DNA from 2 places in the Streptomyces sp. NBC_00086 genome. Region 2 is predicted to be linked to the other one. Evidence: predicted binding sites of a transcription regulator. Region 2 holds the regulator's gene; the other holds the start of a gene.
What was found. The regulator HrcA, encoded in region 2, represses chaperone genes, less so after heat shock. The targets are predictions, from matches to a motif close to TTNGCACTCNGNNNNNCNGAGTGCNAA.
Positions count from the first base shown of each region.

Region 1 (7,372 bases), 2.4 Mb from region 2:
GTGGCCACGTAGAGCATGACCACGAAAACGCCGAAGAAGAGCAGCGAGGTGCCGAGGTCGCGCTCGAAGACCAGCACGAGCAGCGAGACGATCCACACCGTGATGAGGGGGCCGAGCTGGCGCATCGGCGGCAGCCGCATGCCCAGGAACTTGCGGCCCGACAGGGCGAGCGCATCGCGGTGGATCACCAGGTAGCCCGCGAAGAAGACCGCGATCATGATCTTCACGAACTCGCCGGGCTGGAGCGAGAGCCCGCCGATGAAGATCCAGCGCTTCGCCCCGTACTTGTCCGCGCCGAAGAACGCCGGCGCGATCAGCGCCACCAGTGCCGCGACCATCGTGATGTAGATGAACCGCTGCAGCAGCCGGTGGTCGCGCAGGAGCGCCAGCACCGCGATGCAGGCCGCGACGCCGACCACCGTCCACATCAACTGGCCCGGAGCGTTCGCCGGAGAGTTGTACCGGTCGAGGTAGCCCTGGTCGAGGCGGTGCAGCAGCACCAGCCCCAGCCCGGTCAGCAGCAGGGCCAGCGGGAAGATCAGCGGATCCGCGTACGCCGCGAACCGGCGCACGGCCAGGTGACCCACCAGCGCGAGCAGCGTCATGCTGACCACGAAGCCGGTGAGACCGGGCGGCAGCTCGTCGTTCATCGCGAGGCCCGCGCTGATGTGGCCGGAAATGGTCACGGCGAGGACGAGGACGAGCAGCAGTGCTTCCGTGCGGCGGCGCGCGCCCGCTGTGGTCAGGGGTTTCAGTCCACGCACGGGACGCCGCCGCCGTCGATGGCGGAGGTTTCGCTGCCGCTCCGGGACGGTGCGGGCGCGGGGGCCGGCGCGGAACTGCGGGGGGAGCCCGGGGCGGAGCCCTGCGGGGCGGGCGGTGTGCCCGGTGAGGAGGGAGCGGCGCCAGGCGCGCTCGGGCTCGCAGTGGCCCCGGGCCCGATCCGCTCGGCTATGAACCGCTTTATCTTCATATCATCTACGACGTTTATCTCGGCGCCGTGGTTCCTGCCGAAGTCCTCGATGGGAAGGGTCACAAACTCCACGTTGCCCCCGGACAGGTTCTTCGCCTGCTTCACGAACGACAGCAGGTCCCACCCCTCGTCGGTGACGACGTCCTGCTTCGCCGAGTCGATCAGCTTCATCAGCTTCAGCGGATCGGTGAAGGTCCCGGCCTGGTTCAGCTTGTACGTGGCCCCCGCCAGGAACGCCTGCTGCCGCTTCGTCCGGTCCAGGTCGCCCATGGTCAGGCCGTGCCGCTGCCGTACGAAGGCCAGCGACTGCTGCCCGTCGAGCGTCTGGCGTCCCGCCGGGAAGTCGGCCCCCGAGTACCTGTCCTTCACCGGCTTCTTCAGGCACACCGGTACGCCGTCCAGCGCGTCCGCGAGGTGATAGAAGCCGGCCAGGTTCAGCTCGGCGAAGTGGTCGATCGGCACGCCCAGGAAAGTGCGCACCGTCTCCAGCTCCGCCTTGCGGCCCGCCTCGCGCCCCTCGCGCTCCAGCTGCCGAGGGTCCTTGACCCCCTTGGCCGCGAGCTGCTCCTCCACCTTGGCCTTCGCCCGCCCGTAGGCCTCCTTGATCTTGGCCTTGCCGGTGAAGCCCGGCACGCCGTGCAGCTCGACGAAGTCGTCGCGCGGCACCGAGAAGGCCTTCGCCCGGCCCCCGTCGCCGGGGACGTGCAACAGGATCAGGGTGTTGGTGTTGTAGCCGCCGACGTCGGAGCTCGCGCCCGCGTGCAGCTTGTCGAGGACCGCCGGGGGAAGGTCCTCGCCGTTCTGGTCCCGGCGGCTGTCCAGGCCCATCAGCAGGATGTTCACATCGCCGTACTTCGACTTCTCGGCGCCCTCCAGGGCCTTGGAGCTGGCGATGCTGGAGGCGAGGTCGTCGTACAGGTACCAGGCGGTCGCCCCCGCGAGCACCACCAGGGCGCAGCCGGACGCCAGCAGCGCGCGCGTGAGCCTGCGGCGGCGGGACGCGGGCATCGGTGGCTTGTGTTCCCGGGTCTTCCTGCGGTGGGCGCTCATGCATCCCGATGCTGGGGGAGCGGTGCTGAAGGAAACCTGAGGGTTCTGAGGATGCCTTCAGGGCCGGGCCGCCGCCGCTGCCCCCGGACCCCGGACCCGGGACCCCGGGCCTCAAGCGCCGGCGGGGCCGAATTCGGCCGGGGCGGGCACGCGCAGCACCAGCCGGGCGCCTCCGGCGGGCGCCGGGAGCGCACGGACCTCACCGCCGTGCGCCCGCGCGATCTCCCGGGCGATGGCCAGCCCCAGGCCGGTGCCGCCACCGGCGCGGCCCCGGTCCGCGTCCAGCCGTACGAACCGCTCGAAGACCCGGTCCCGGTCGGCCTCCGGGATGCCCGGTCCGTCGTCCGTGACCTCCAGCAGCGCCCAGCCGTCCTCGGCCGAGGCCCGGACCACGACCCCGGTACGGGCGTACCGCAGGGCGTTGTCCACCAGGTTGGCCAGCGCCCGCTCCAGCCGCGCCGGATCCCCGGCGGTCGGTACGGGAGCCCGCGCGTCCAGCCGTAGCGGAACCCGGGTCCCGGGGCGCCGCGCCGCGTCCTCGGCGGCCAGCAGCGCGAGGTCCACCGGCTCGGTGCGCGGCGCGGGCCCGCCGTCGAGGCGGGCCAGCAGGAGCAGATCGGCCGCGATCGCCTGCAGCCGCTCGGTATCGGCCAGCGCGGCCGCCACCGACTCCCGGTCGGGGTCCCGCAACGCCACCTCCAGCCGGGACCGGACGGCCGCGAGGGGGTTGCGCAGCTCGTGCGAGGCGTCGGCGGTGAACTGCCGCTGCCGGGCGTCGCCGCGCTCCAGCCGGTCGAGCGTGTCGTTGACCGTCCGGGCCAGCTGCGCGATCTCGTCGGCGCCGCCCGGGTCGGGGACCCGCCGGTCCAGCTCGCTCCCGGTGACCGCCGCCAGCCCGGTGCGGATCGCGGTGACCGGGCGCAGCGCGTGGCCCGTCACCCACCAGGCCAGGGCCGCCGCGAAGACGATCAGCGGGGGCGCGCCGGCCAGCAGGCCGAGCGCGACGGCCCGGTTGGCGTCGTCCACGTCTCCGAGCACGGTCGCGGCGTAGACGGTGTGCGGGTCGTGTGCCCCCGGCGGGCCGGGTGCGTTCACGGCGACCACCACGCGCCGCTGTGCGCCGGGGCGCGCGGGCGGCAGGACGGCCGACCGCACGTCCTGGCCGGGGGCGGGGCTCAGCTCCGTGACCTCCGGGGTGTCCTTCAGGTCCCCGCTGGTGGCCACGACCGCGCCGGCCCCGTTCCGCACGAGGACCAGGTCGACCCCGCCCTCGGGCGCGGGCAGCCGGCCCCCGGGCGGCAGGCTCCCGGTGTCGTACTGGGCGGCGACCTTGCGGGCGGCGAGCTCGGTGCGGCCGGTGGTGTTCTCGATGAGGTTGGCGCGCAGCAGGGCGTAGAGCCACAGCCCGCCGGCGGCCAGGACGGCGGCCATCGCGAGGGCGGCGGCCGCGGCGGCGCGGGAGCGGAGGCTGCCGAGGCGGCGGGGCCGGGGCTTCGACCGCGGCTCAGCCACCGTCCGGGGCCATCCGGTAGCCGGTGCCGTGCACGGTGAGGATCGAGCGGCGGCCGAAGGGGGCGTCGATCTTCCGGCGGAGCGAGGAGACGTAGACCTCGACGATGTTCGGGTCGATGCCGTGCGGGGTGTCCCAGACCTCGTCGAGGATGTCCTGCTTGGCGACGGCCAGGCCGGGCTGCTCCATCAGGCAGCCCAGGACGCCGAGCTCGCGGGCGGTCAGCTCGATCTCGTGCGTGCCGCGGCGGCAGCGGCGGCCGCGGGGATCCAGGACCAGGTCGCCGGCCTGCAGGACGCCGGTCCGGGCGGTGTCGCCGGCGGTGGCGCGGCGGGTGAGGGCGCGGAGCCTGGCGGCGAGGACGACGAAGGAGAACGGCTTCGTCAGATAGTCGTCCGCACCCGAGTCCAGGCCCTCGGCCTCGTCGTACTCGCCGTCCTTGGCGGTCAGCATCAGCACCGGGGTGGCGACGCCGTGGGACCGCATCCGGGTGCAGATCTCGTAGCCCGAGAGGCCGGGGAGCATCAGGTCGAGGAGGACCACGTCGTACGGGCCTCCGGTGAGGGCCAGGTCCAGGCCGTGGTGGCCGTCGTGGGCCAGATCGACCCAGTGGCCGTCGGCGGAGAGGCCGCGCCGCAGTGAATCGGCGAGGCTGACTTCGTCTTCGACGACCAGGATCCGCATGCCCCAAGCCTCACATACCGGGCTTTCCTCCCTTGACGCGCCGCTCGCGCGGTGCGCTCCTGGCGGGCCTCACCGGCTTCGCGCCTCCGTCCGGAGGCGGCCCGTCGGTGTTGGCCGCCGCCCGGCGTGGGGCCCGGTGGGCGGGTGCGGCTGGGTCGGCCCTGCGGGGCGAAGTCCCCGACCCGCCCTTCCACCGTTCCCAGGGCCGGCCCTGCCCCGGTCCTCAAACGCCGGACGGGCTACAAGCGGGGCCCCGGGCTGCGCCCGGACCCCTGGGGCTCCGCCCCAGACCCCGGTCCTCAAACGCCGGACGGCTGAATTGGCGCAGCCCGGTCCGGAAGGAGTCCCCAAGCTGCGCCCAGCCCCCTGGGGCTCCGCCCCAGACCCCGCGCCTCAAACGCCGGCGAGGCTGAATTCGGCGGCCCGGGTCGGGGACGGGGGCGGGGTGGGGTGTCGGCCTGGACGTAGAGCGTGATTTGTGGCGCTGGTGCATGTCGCGCCCTGTCGGAGTTGAGGAGGGGGCGCCTAAATCATGCAGTCCAGGCCGACACCCCACCCCGACCCCGGCACCGACCCACCCCGCGCAGCCAGGCAGACGCCGACCACACCCCAGCCCCGCCGGCGTTTGAGGCGCAGGGGCCCGGGGACTGGTCCCCGGGAACGGCGCCGCACGAGGGGCGGATCCAGGCGGCCCCGGCTGCGAAACCAGCGGCGCGTATTGGCACTCCGCTTGACCGAGTGCTAATCCCCGGAATAGTCTCGCGTCTGGCACTCACCCCTGGCGAGTGCCAACACAGCGACAGGCAGATCCGGCACCCGCGACGACGGATCGACCTGGTCGCCACCTCAGACAATTAACCCCGGATCTCCGAAGCGGAAGGTCAGATCGTGACGACCACCAGCTCCAAGGTTGCCATCAAGCCGCTCGAGGACCGCATTGTGGTCCAGCCGCTCGACGCCGAGCAGACCACGGCCTCTGGCCTGGTCATCCCGGACACCGCGAAGGAGAAGCCCCAGGAGGGCGTCGTCCTCGCCGTGGGTCCGGGTCGCTTCGAGGACGGCCAGCGTCTCCCGCTGGACGTCACCGTCGGCGACGTCGTCCTGTACTCCAAGTACGGCGGCACCGAAGTGAAGTACAACGGCGAGGAGTACCTCGTCCTCTCGGCCCGCGACGTGCTCGCGATCGTCGAGAAGTAATCACTTCTGCAGTTTTGCTTTGAGCTACGCCCCTGGTCACCCCTGCTGATGCCGGGCGGCGAGGGGCGTAGTTCGTGTCTGACAGGCGGTCGCGGTGAGCGGCCGGGGATAGCAACGAGAGGGCTGAACCGCTCCCATGCCGAAGATTCTCAAGTTTGACGAGGACGCCCGTCGCGCCCTTGAGCGTGGCGTCAACAAGCTTGCCGACACCGTGAAGGTGACGATCGGTCCCAAGGGCCGCAACGTCGTCATCGACAAGAAGTTCGGCGCTCCGACCATCACGAACGACGGCGTCACCATCGCCCGTGAGGTCGAGCTCGACGACCCGTACGAGAACCTTGGCGCGCAGCTCGTCAAGGAGGTCGCGACCAAGACCAACGACGTCGCGGGTGACGGCACCACCACCGCCACCGTCCTGGCGCAGGCGCTGGTCCGCGAGGGTCTGCGCAACGTCGCCGCGGGTGCTTCCCCGGCCGCCCTGAAGAAGGGCATCGACGCCGCGGTCAAGGCCGTCTCCGACGAGCTCCTGGCGACCGCCCGTCCGATCGAGGACAAGTCCGACATCGCTGCCGTGGCCGCGCTCTCCGCGCAGGACCAGCAGGTCGGTGACCTCATCGCCGAGGCGATGGACAAGGTCGGCAAGGACGGTGTCATCACCGTCGAGGAGTCCAACGCCTTCGGCCTGGAGCTGGAGTTCACCGAGGGCATGGCCTTCGACAAGGGCTACCTGTCCCCGTACATGGTCTCCGACCAGGAGCGTATGGAGGCCATCCTCGATGACCCGTACATCCTGATCAACCAGGGCAAGATCTCCTCGATCCAGGACCTCCTGCCGCTGCTGGAGAAGGTCATCCAGGCCGGCGCCTCCAAGCCGCTCCTGATCATCGCCGAGGACGTCGAGGGCGAGGCGCTCTCCACCCTCGTCGTCAACAAGATCCGTGGCACCTTCAACGCCGTCGCCGTCAAGGCGCCCGGCTTCGGTGACCGCCGCAAGGCGATGCTGCAGGACATGGCCACCCTCACCGGTGCCACCGTCATCGCCGAGGAGGTCGGCCTCAAGCTCGACCAGGCCGGTCTGGACGTACTGGGCTCCGCCCGCCGCGTCACGATCTCCAAGGACAACACCACCATCGTCGACGGTGGCGGCTCCTCCGACGAGGTCCTCGGCCGCGTCAACCAGATCAAGGCCGAGATCGAGTCGACCGACTCGGACTGGGACCGCGAGAAGCTGCAGGAGCGCCTGGCGAAGCTCGCCGGCGGCGTCTGCGTCATCAAGGTCGGCGCCGCCACCGAGGTGGAGCTCAAGGAGAAGAAGCACCGTCTCGAGGACGCCATCTCGGCGACCCGCGCCGCGGTCGAGGAGGGCATCGTCTCCGGCGGTGGCTCCGCTCTCGTCCACGCCGTGAAGGTGCTGGAAGGCAACCTCGGCCTGTCGGGCGACGAGGCCACCGGTGTCGCGGTCGTGCGCCGCGCCGCCGTCGAGCCGCTGCGCTGGATCGCGGAGAACGCCGGCCTCGAGGGCTACGTCATCACCGCGAAGGTCGCCGAGCTCGAAAAGGGCCAGGGCTTCAACGCCGCCACCGGCGAGTACGGCGACCTGGTCAAGGCCGGCGTCATCGACCCGGTCAAGGTCACCCGCTCCGCGCTGGAGAACGCCGCTTCCATCGCGTCGCTGCTGCTCACGACCGAGACCCTGGTCGTCGAGAAGCCGGCCGAGGACGAGGGCGACGCCGGTCACGGCCACGGTGGCCACGGCCACAGCCACTGACCTCGTCAGTAAGCACGGGTAAACACGGCAAAGCCCCGGTCACCGCTGCCAAGCGGTGGTGACCGGGGCTTTCCCGTCTGCTTCTCCGTCTGCTATCCGGGCATCATGCCCATCTGGCGCATCAGCCCCGGTGCGTCGTAGTACCACCAGTCCTCGGCGATCTGGCCGTTCTCGATCCGGCAGGTCGTAC
Region 1 covers NZ_JAPELZ010000001.1:3,203,618-3,210,989, reverse strand. The annotation lists gene OG276_RS14075 (FtsW/RodA/SpoVE family cell cycle protein) at 1-764, opposite strand, end outside; gene OG276_RS14070 (LCP family protein) at 752-1,981, opposite strand; gene OG276_RS14065 (HAMP domain-containing sensor histidine kinase) at 2,135-3,535, opposite strand; gene OG276_RS14060 (response regulator transcription factor) at 3,528-4,217, opposite strand; gene groES (co-chaperone GroES) at 5,106-5,414, shown strand; gene groL (chaperonin GroEL) at 5,551-7,182, shown strand; gene OG276_RS14045 (ester cyclase) at 7,275-7,372, opposite strand, start outside.
Region 1: groES (co-chaperone GroES) is a predicted target of HrcA. The motif match lies at 4,936-4,962, and genes of this name have one in related genera.

Region 2 (7,372 bases):
CGGTGTACCCCGTCGTGCTCTCCTACGCCATCGGCCTCGCCGCCGCCCTCGACCCGCTCGGGCGCTGGGCCGTCCTGGTCGGTTCCGCGTCCTCGCTCGGCGTGGCCTGCGGGCCCGTCACCGGGAGCCTGCTCGCCGAGGGCGCGGGGTTCCCGGGCATGGGTCTGGTCCTCGGGGGGCTGCTGCTGGCGGTGGCCGGGCCGATGGCCGCGGTCGCCCTGCACGTCGGCGGACGCCCGCTGACCCCCGGCTCGGTGCGCCGGCGCGGCGGGGCCCCGGCGGCCGTGCTCGCCGCCGGAGCCGGGACGCCGGCCGGCTCGGTGCCGAGGGTCGGCGCGCAGGAGCTGGAGGTCGTGGAGCTCGCGCGGCTCCGCGCCCGCCCGCTGCGCCTGCCCCCGCTCCGGGTCCTGCTGCTCTCCCCGGCGGCGTCCCGCCGAGCCCGCGAACGCCCCCGCAGGCGCATCCGCACCGGCGTCTAGTGCTGTGGCCGGAAAGGTTTGCCGGGTCGCGGCGTTCGGTGCGGTGCATCGCAAGGCGGAGGACCGCGCCTCGTACTGGACGTACCGGCGTGGTCCGACAACGCGGCGAGGTGCCGTGCCGGGCGTCGCGACCCGGTGAACCTTTCCGGTCACAGCACTAGACCGCGACCCCCGTGCCGGGACCCGCTATCCGCCCCGCTTGGGCACGGGCACCCGTACGAGGTCCGCGGCGATCGTCAGCTCGCCCTCGAAGCCGGCCGCCCGGGCCTGCCGTTCGAACTCGGACGGATCGCCGTAGCGCTGCGAGAAGTGCGTCAGCACGAGGTGCCGCACTCCCCCGTCCCGGGCCACCCGGGCGGCCTGCCCGGCGGTGAGGTGTCCGTGGTCGGTGGCCAGTTGGACGTCCTCGTCGAGGAAGGTCGACTCGATCACCAGCATGTCGCAGCCCGCCGCGAGCACCTCGACGCCTTCGCAGAGCCGGGTGTCCATGACGAAGGCGAACCGCTGTCCGGGGCGCGCCTCGCTGACCTCGTCGAGGGTGACCCCGCCGAGGCTGCCCTCGCGCTGGATCCGTCCCACGTCCGGCCCCTTGATCCCGTGGAGCGCGAGCAGTTCGGGCCGTATCCGGCGCCCGTCGGGCTCGGTGACCCGGTAACCGAAGGACTCCACCGGGTGCGACAGCCGTACGGCGTCGAGGGTGTACGCGTCCCCGCGCGCCAGGATCCCGTCCTCGGCCACCGGCTCCTCGGCGAGCTGCACCGTCTCGCGGTAGGCCGTGGCGTACCGCAGCCGGTCGAAGAACTTCTGTCCGGAGGCCGGGTAGTGGGCGGTGACGGGGTGCGGGACCCGGTCGAGGTTGATCCGCTGGATGACCCCGGCGAGGCCGAGGCTGTGGTCACCGTGGAAGTGGGTGACGCAGATCCGGTTGATGTCGTGCGCGGCCACCCCGGCGCGGAGCATCTGGCGCTGGGTGCCCTCGCCGGGATCGAAGAGGATGCCCTCCCCGTCCCAGCGCAGCAGGTAGCCGTTGTGGTTGCGGTGGCGGGTGGGCACCTGGCTGGCGGTGCCGAGGACCACTAGTTCTCGTACGGACACGGTTTATCCCGGGGGCCATTCGAAGCCGCGGCCGCCCAGGACGTGCACGTGGGCGTGGAAGACGACCTGGCCGACGCCGGCGCCGGTGTTGAAGACGAGGCGGTAGCCGCGCTCGGCGAGTCCCTCGTCGGCGGCGACGCGGCCGGCCTCCGTCAGGACGTCGGCGGCGATCCCGGGCTCCGCGGCCGCGAGGGAGGCTGCGTTGGGGTAGTGCACCTTCGGGATGACGAGGACGTGGGTGGGCGCCTGCGGGTTGATGTCGCGGAAGGCGACGGTCGTGTCCGTCTCCCGGATGACCGTCGCGGGGAGGTTCCCCGCGACGATCTTGCAGAACAGGCAGTCGGCCTGCGGTTCCCCGGCCATGTGCTGAACCCTTCGTGACGGGTGATCGGTTCCGGCATGGTATCCACCGCCACCGGCCGGACCGGACCGGACCGGTCAGGACCAGCGGCCCGTCCTCGCCAGCAGCACCGCCGCGGCGGCCGTGCCCGCCGTGGAGGTGCGCAGCACCGAGGGCCCCAGCCGGTACGGGTGCGCCCCGGCCGCGGCGAAGGCGGCGAGTTCGTCCGGGGAGACCCCGCCCTCGGGGCCGACGACCAGGACGATGGAGCCGGCGGCGGGCAGTTCCGCGGTGGCCAGCGCGCCCGAGGGGGCGTCCCGGTCCTCGTGCAGGACCACGGCGAGGTCGGCCCCGGCGAGCAGGGTCGCGACCTGCTTGGTCGACAGCGCCTCCTCGACCTCGGGGAAGCGGACCCGGCGGGACTGCTTGCCGGACTCGCGGGCGGTGGCCCGCCACTTCGCGAGGGATTTGGCACCCCGGTCGCCGCGCCACTGGGTGATGCAGCGCGAGGCCTGCCAGGGCACGATCGCGTCGACGCCGGTCTCCGTCATGGTCTCGACGGCGACCTCGCCGCGGTCGCCCTTGGGCAGGGCCTGGACGACGGTGATCCGGACGGCCGGCTCCGCCTCCTCGTGGACCCCGGACACGGAGACGACGAGGCGGTCCTTGCCCTCGGCGGCCGTGACCACGGCCTCGGCCCAGCCGCCCCGGCCGTCGGTCAGCACGAGGGCCTCGCCGGGGGCCAGCCGCTTCACGGAGACCGCGTGGCGGCCCTCGGGGCCGTCCAGGACGAACTCCGGCCCCGCGGGAACCTTTTCGACCACGAACACCGGGGCGGTCATGACGCACTCCTCATCTGCATTGCCTTCAACACGTCCTGTGCCGCGCCGAGTTCCGCCGCGAGCACCTCCACCAGTTCCCCGGCCGGCAGGGCCCGCGCCAGCCGGTGGCCCTGGCCCGCCCACAGGGCCATGCCCTGCGGGTCCCCGGCCGCGGCGGCGGCCTTGCGCAGCGGCGCGGTCAGGTGGTGGACCTGCGGGTACGCGGCCGGGGCGTACGGGCCGTGCTCGCGCATGAACCGGTTGACCAGTCCGCGGGCCGGCCGCCCCGAGAAGGCCCGGGTCAGCTCCGTGCGGACGAACAGCGGGTCGGTCAGGGCCTTCTTGTGCAGGGCGTGCGCGCCGGACTCCGGGCAGGCCAGGAAGGCCGTGCCGAGCTGCGCGGCCTCCGCACCCGCGGCGAGCAGTGCGGCGATCTGCGAGCCGCGCATCAGGCCGCCCGCCGCGATGATCGGCAGGGCCACGGCCTCGCGCACCTGCGCGACGAGCGCGAGCAGGCCGACTCCGGCCGTGCCGTCGCCCTGCGGGTCGTCGCGGTGGGTGCCCTGGTGGCCGCCCGCCTCCACGCCCTGGACACAGACGGCGTCGGCGCCGGCCGCCTGCGCGGCGCGGGCCTCCTCGACGGAGGTGACGGTGGCGATCGTGTACGTACCGACCTTGCGCAGGCAGGTGAAGGCCGCGGGCGAGGGCAGGCCGAAGGTGAACGAGACCACGGGTACCGGGTCTTCGATGAGAATGGCCAGTTTGGCGTCGTAGCCGTCGTCGCTGGTGCCGATGATGTCCTCGTCGGCGAGGGAGATCTCGTACCAGGAGGCCTCGCTGGCGAGGTGCCCGCGGTAGGCCTCCACGACCGCCGGGTCCACGTGGGAGGCCTGCGGCAGGAAGAGGTTGACGCCGAAGGGGCGGCGGGTGAGCGCGCGCAGCCGCTTGATCTCCTGGTACATGCCGTCGGCGGTCTTGTAGCCGCCGGCGAGGAAGCCCAGTCCGCCCGCTTCGCAGACGGCGGCCGCGAGCGGCGGGCAGGAAGCGCCGCCCGCCATGGGCGCCTGCACGATCGGGTACGCGAAGAGACCGTTCGGTGCGGAGGACATGTGCTGCATCGTGCCATGTCCCGCTCACGGGACCGAATCACGGCATTCGCCTGGCATAGTCCCCTTCACCGGGGTGCCCGAATACCGCCGCCGCCCTGCCGTCCCGCATGCCGCGAGCCCGGTCCGGGGCATCCCCGGACCGGGCTCGCAGGTGTTCTCGTACACCGCCGGGACGCCGCCCCTACGGTGCTCCGCGCGTGCGGATCAGCGCCCGTTGAAGGCGTCCTTCAGACGGCTGAACAGGCCTTGCTGGCCCGGCGCGAACTGGCCGAGCGGCCGCTCCTCGCCGCGCAGCTTGGCGAGCTGGCGCAGCAGGTCCTCCTGCGCCGGGTCCAGCTTGCTGGGGGTGGTGACCTCGACGTGGACGATCAGGTCGCCGCGGCCGCCGCCGCGCAGGTGCGTGACGCCCCGGCCGTGCAGGGGGATCGCCTGGCCGGACTGGGTGCCGGGGCGGATGTCGATCTCCTCCAGGCCGTCCAGCGTCTCCAGCGGGCACTTGGTGCCCAGGGCCGCCGCGGTCATCGGGATGGTGACTGTGCAGTGCAGGTCGTCCCCGCGCCGCTGGAAGGTCGGGTGCGGCAGTTCGTGGATCTCCACGTACAGGTCGCCGGCGGGGCCGCCGCCGGGGCCGACCTCGCCCTCGCCCGCGAGCTGGATCCGGGTGCCGTTCTCGACGCCCGCCGGGATCTTGACGGTGAGGCTGCGGCGGGAGCGGACCCGGCCGTCGCCCGCGCACTCGGGGCACGGGGTCGGGACCACGGTGCCGAAGCCCTGGCACTGCGGGCAGGGGCGCGAGGTCATGACCTGGCCCAGGAAGGACCGGGTGACCTGCGAGACCTCACCGCGGCCGCGGCACATGTCACAGGTCTGCGCCGAGGTGCCGGGGGCGGCGCCTTCGCCGGAGCAGGTGGTGCAGACGACGGCCGTGTCGACCTGGATGTCCTTGGTCGTGCCGAAGGCGGCCTCGTCCAGTTCCAGGTCGAGGCGGATCATGGCGTCCTGGCCGCGGCGGGTCCGCGAGCGCGGTCCGCGCTGCGAGGACTGGCCGAAGAAGGCGTCCATGATGTCGGAGAAATTGCCGAAGCCGCCCGCTCCGAAGCCGCCGGCTCCGCCGCCGCCCGAGGAGGACAGCGGGTCGCCGCCGAGGTCGAAGACCTGCTTCTTCTGCGGGTCCGAGAGGACCTCGTAGGCGGCGTTGATCTCCTTGAAACGCTCTTGCGTCTTGGGATCGGGATTCACATCCGGGTGCAGCTCGCGCGCGAGCCGCCGGAATGCCTTCTTGATCTCGTCCTGCGATGCGTCGCGGCGCACGCCGAGAACGGCGTAGTAGTCCGTGGCCACTTACGACTCCGCCAGGATCTGTCCGACGTAACGTGCCACTGCGCGTACCGCTCCCATCGTTCCGGGGTAGTCCATGCGGGTCGGTCCGACCACGCCGAGTTTGGCGACTGCTTCGCCGCCCGAACCGTAGCCGACCGAGACGACGGACGTGGAGTTCAGTCCCTCGTAGGCGTTCTCATGCCCGATCTTTACGGCCATTCCCGACTCACTGGCCTCGCCCAGCAGCTTGAGGAGCACGACCTGCTCCTCCAGCGCTTCGAGCACCGGCCTGATCGTCAGGGGAAAATCGTGTCCGAAGCGGGTGAGGTTGGCGGTGCCGCCGATCATCAGCCGCTCCTCCGCCTCCTCGACCAGCGTTTCGAGAAGGGTGTCGAGGACGGCTCGCACCGTCACCCGGTCTTCGGTCTCGAAGGATTCCGGAAGGTCCTTCACCAGCGGCGGCACGTCGGTGAACCGGCGGCCGACGACAATGCTGTTGAGCCGCGCCCGCAGGTCCGCGAGCGAGGTGTCCGCGAAGGGGGTCTGGCAGTCGACGAGCCGCTGCTCGACCCGGCCGGTGTCCGTGATGAGGACCAGCATCAGGCGGGCCGGGGCCAGCGAGAGCAGTTCCACGTGCCGGACGGTGGAGCGGGTCAGCGACGGGTACTGGACGACGGCGACCTGCCGGGTGAGCTGCGCGAGCAGCCGCACCGTCCGGCCGACGACGTCGTCGAGGTCCACGGCCCCGTCGAGGAAGTTCTGGATGGCCCGGCGCTCGGGCGTCGACAGCGGTTTGACCCCCGCCAGCTTGTCGACGAAGAGGCGGTAGCCCTTGTCCGTGGGGATCCGGCCGGCGCTGGTGTGGGGCTGGGCGATGTAGCCCTCGTCCTCCAGCACGGCCATGTCGTTGCGCACGGTGGCGGGCGAGACGCCGAGCCGGTGCCGCTCGGTGAGCGCCTTGGAGCCGACCGGCTCCTCCGTCCCGACGTAGTCCTGGACGATGGCGCGCAGCACTTCGAGTCTGCGTTCGCTGAGCATCGCGCACACCTCCATCGTTTCCGTCGTTCGCGGCTTCGGCAGGCTCTGCCTGCTGGCACTCTGAGCGTTCGAGTGCCAGAGATCCCCCGGTCAGTGTACGGCGGGGTGGTACGCCCGTAGCAAGGGCGGCCCGCCAAGGTAGCGTCGCGGCATGGACCTGCGTTGGGAAGAGGCGGGCTGGGAACAGCTCACAGAACGGGTCGGCCGCAAGCGGCTGCCGGTGTGGGACTGCACCGTGGGACTGGTGGTGGGCGAGGATTCGGCCCTCGTGATCGACCCCGGATCCTGCCTTCGGGAGGGCTCTGCGGTGCGGGCCGAGGCGGAGCGGCTGGCGGGCCGCCGCGTGACCCATCTCGCATTCACACACGGACATTTCGACCACGTATTGGGTGGTGCGGCGTTCGCGGGAGTGGAGGTCTACGGTCCGGTCGGGCTGGACGCCGTGCTCTCGGCGGGCCGGGAGGAGCTGCGCGAGGACGCGGTCCGCCAGGGGCTGGCGGAGGCCGAGGCGGCCGAGGCGGCGGACCTGCTGGTGGTTCCCCGGCACCTGGTGTCGGGCGAGTGGACGCTCGACCTGGGCGGGGTGCAGGTGCTGCTGGCGAACGTGGGGCCCGGGCACTCCGGGCACGATCTGGCCGTCTTCGTACCCGGAGCGCGCGAGGTGGTCTTCTGCGGCGACCTGGTCGAGGAGTCGGGCGAGCCGCAGGCGGGTCCGGACGCGATGCCCGGGCAGTGGCCGGCGGCCCTGGACCGGCTGCTGGCCCTGGGCGGGGACGACGCTCTGTACGTGCCGGGTCACGGAGCGGTGGTCGACGCGGCCTTCGTGCGTGCCCAACGCGACACACTGGCAACCCGTTTCGGCGTGTCGGCCCCCTGAGGCGGCCCGCTCTCCTACCCTCGGCCGGATGCGTGAGTACTCCCCCGACCTGACCCCGCAGTGGAAGCGCGCCAAGCCCGTCCCGGAGGTGCCGGCGGATCCCGATCTGGTGGTCGAGGTGGCGGGTACGGACTTCTGCGGCGCGGTGGTGGCCTGCGAGGCGGGCACGGTCACCCTGGAGGACCGCTTCGGCAAGCGCCGCGTCTTCCCCCTCGAACCCCGCGCCTTCCTCCTGGACGGCGCCGTGGTGACCCTGACCCGCCCGGCCCGGGGGCCGGCCGCCCCGGCCCGTA
Region 2 covers NZ_JAPELZ010000001.1:5,611,548-5,618,919, reverse strand. The annotation lists gene OG276_RS25245 (MFS transporter) at 1-479, shown strand, start outside; gene OG276_RS25240 (ribonuclease Z) at 666-1,574, opposite strand; gene OG276_RS25235 (histidine triad nucleotide-binding protein) at 1,578-1,937, opposite strand; gene OG276_RS25230 (16S rRNA (uracil(1498)-N(3))-methyltransferase) at 2,013-2,756, opposite strand; gene OG276_RS25225 (nitronate monooxygenase) at 2,753-3,844, opposite strand; gene dnaJ (molecular chaperone DnaJ) at 4,049-5,185, opposite strand; gene hrcA (heat-inducible transcriptional repressor HrcA) at 5,186-6,202, opposite strand; gene OG276_RS25210 (MBL fold metallo-hydrolase) at 6,354-7,079, shown strand; gene OG276_RS25205 (DUF3097 domain-containing protein) at 7,108-7,372, shown strand, end outside.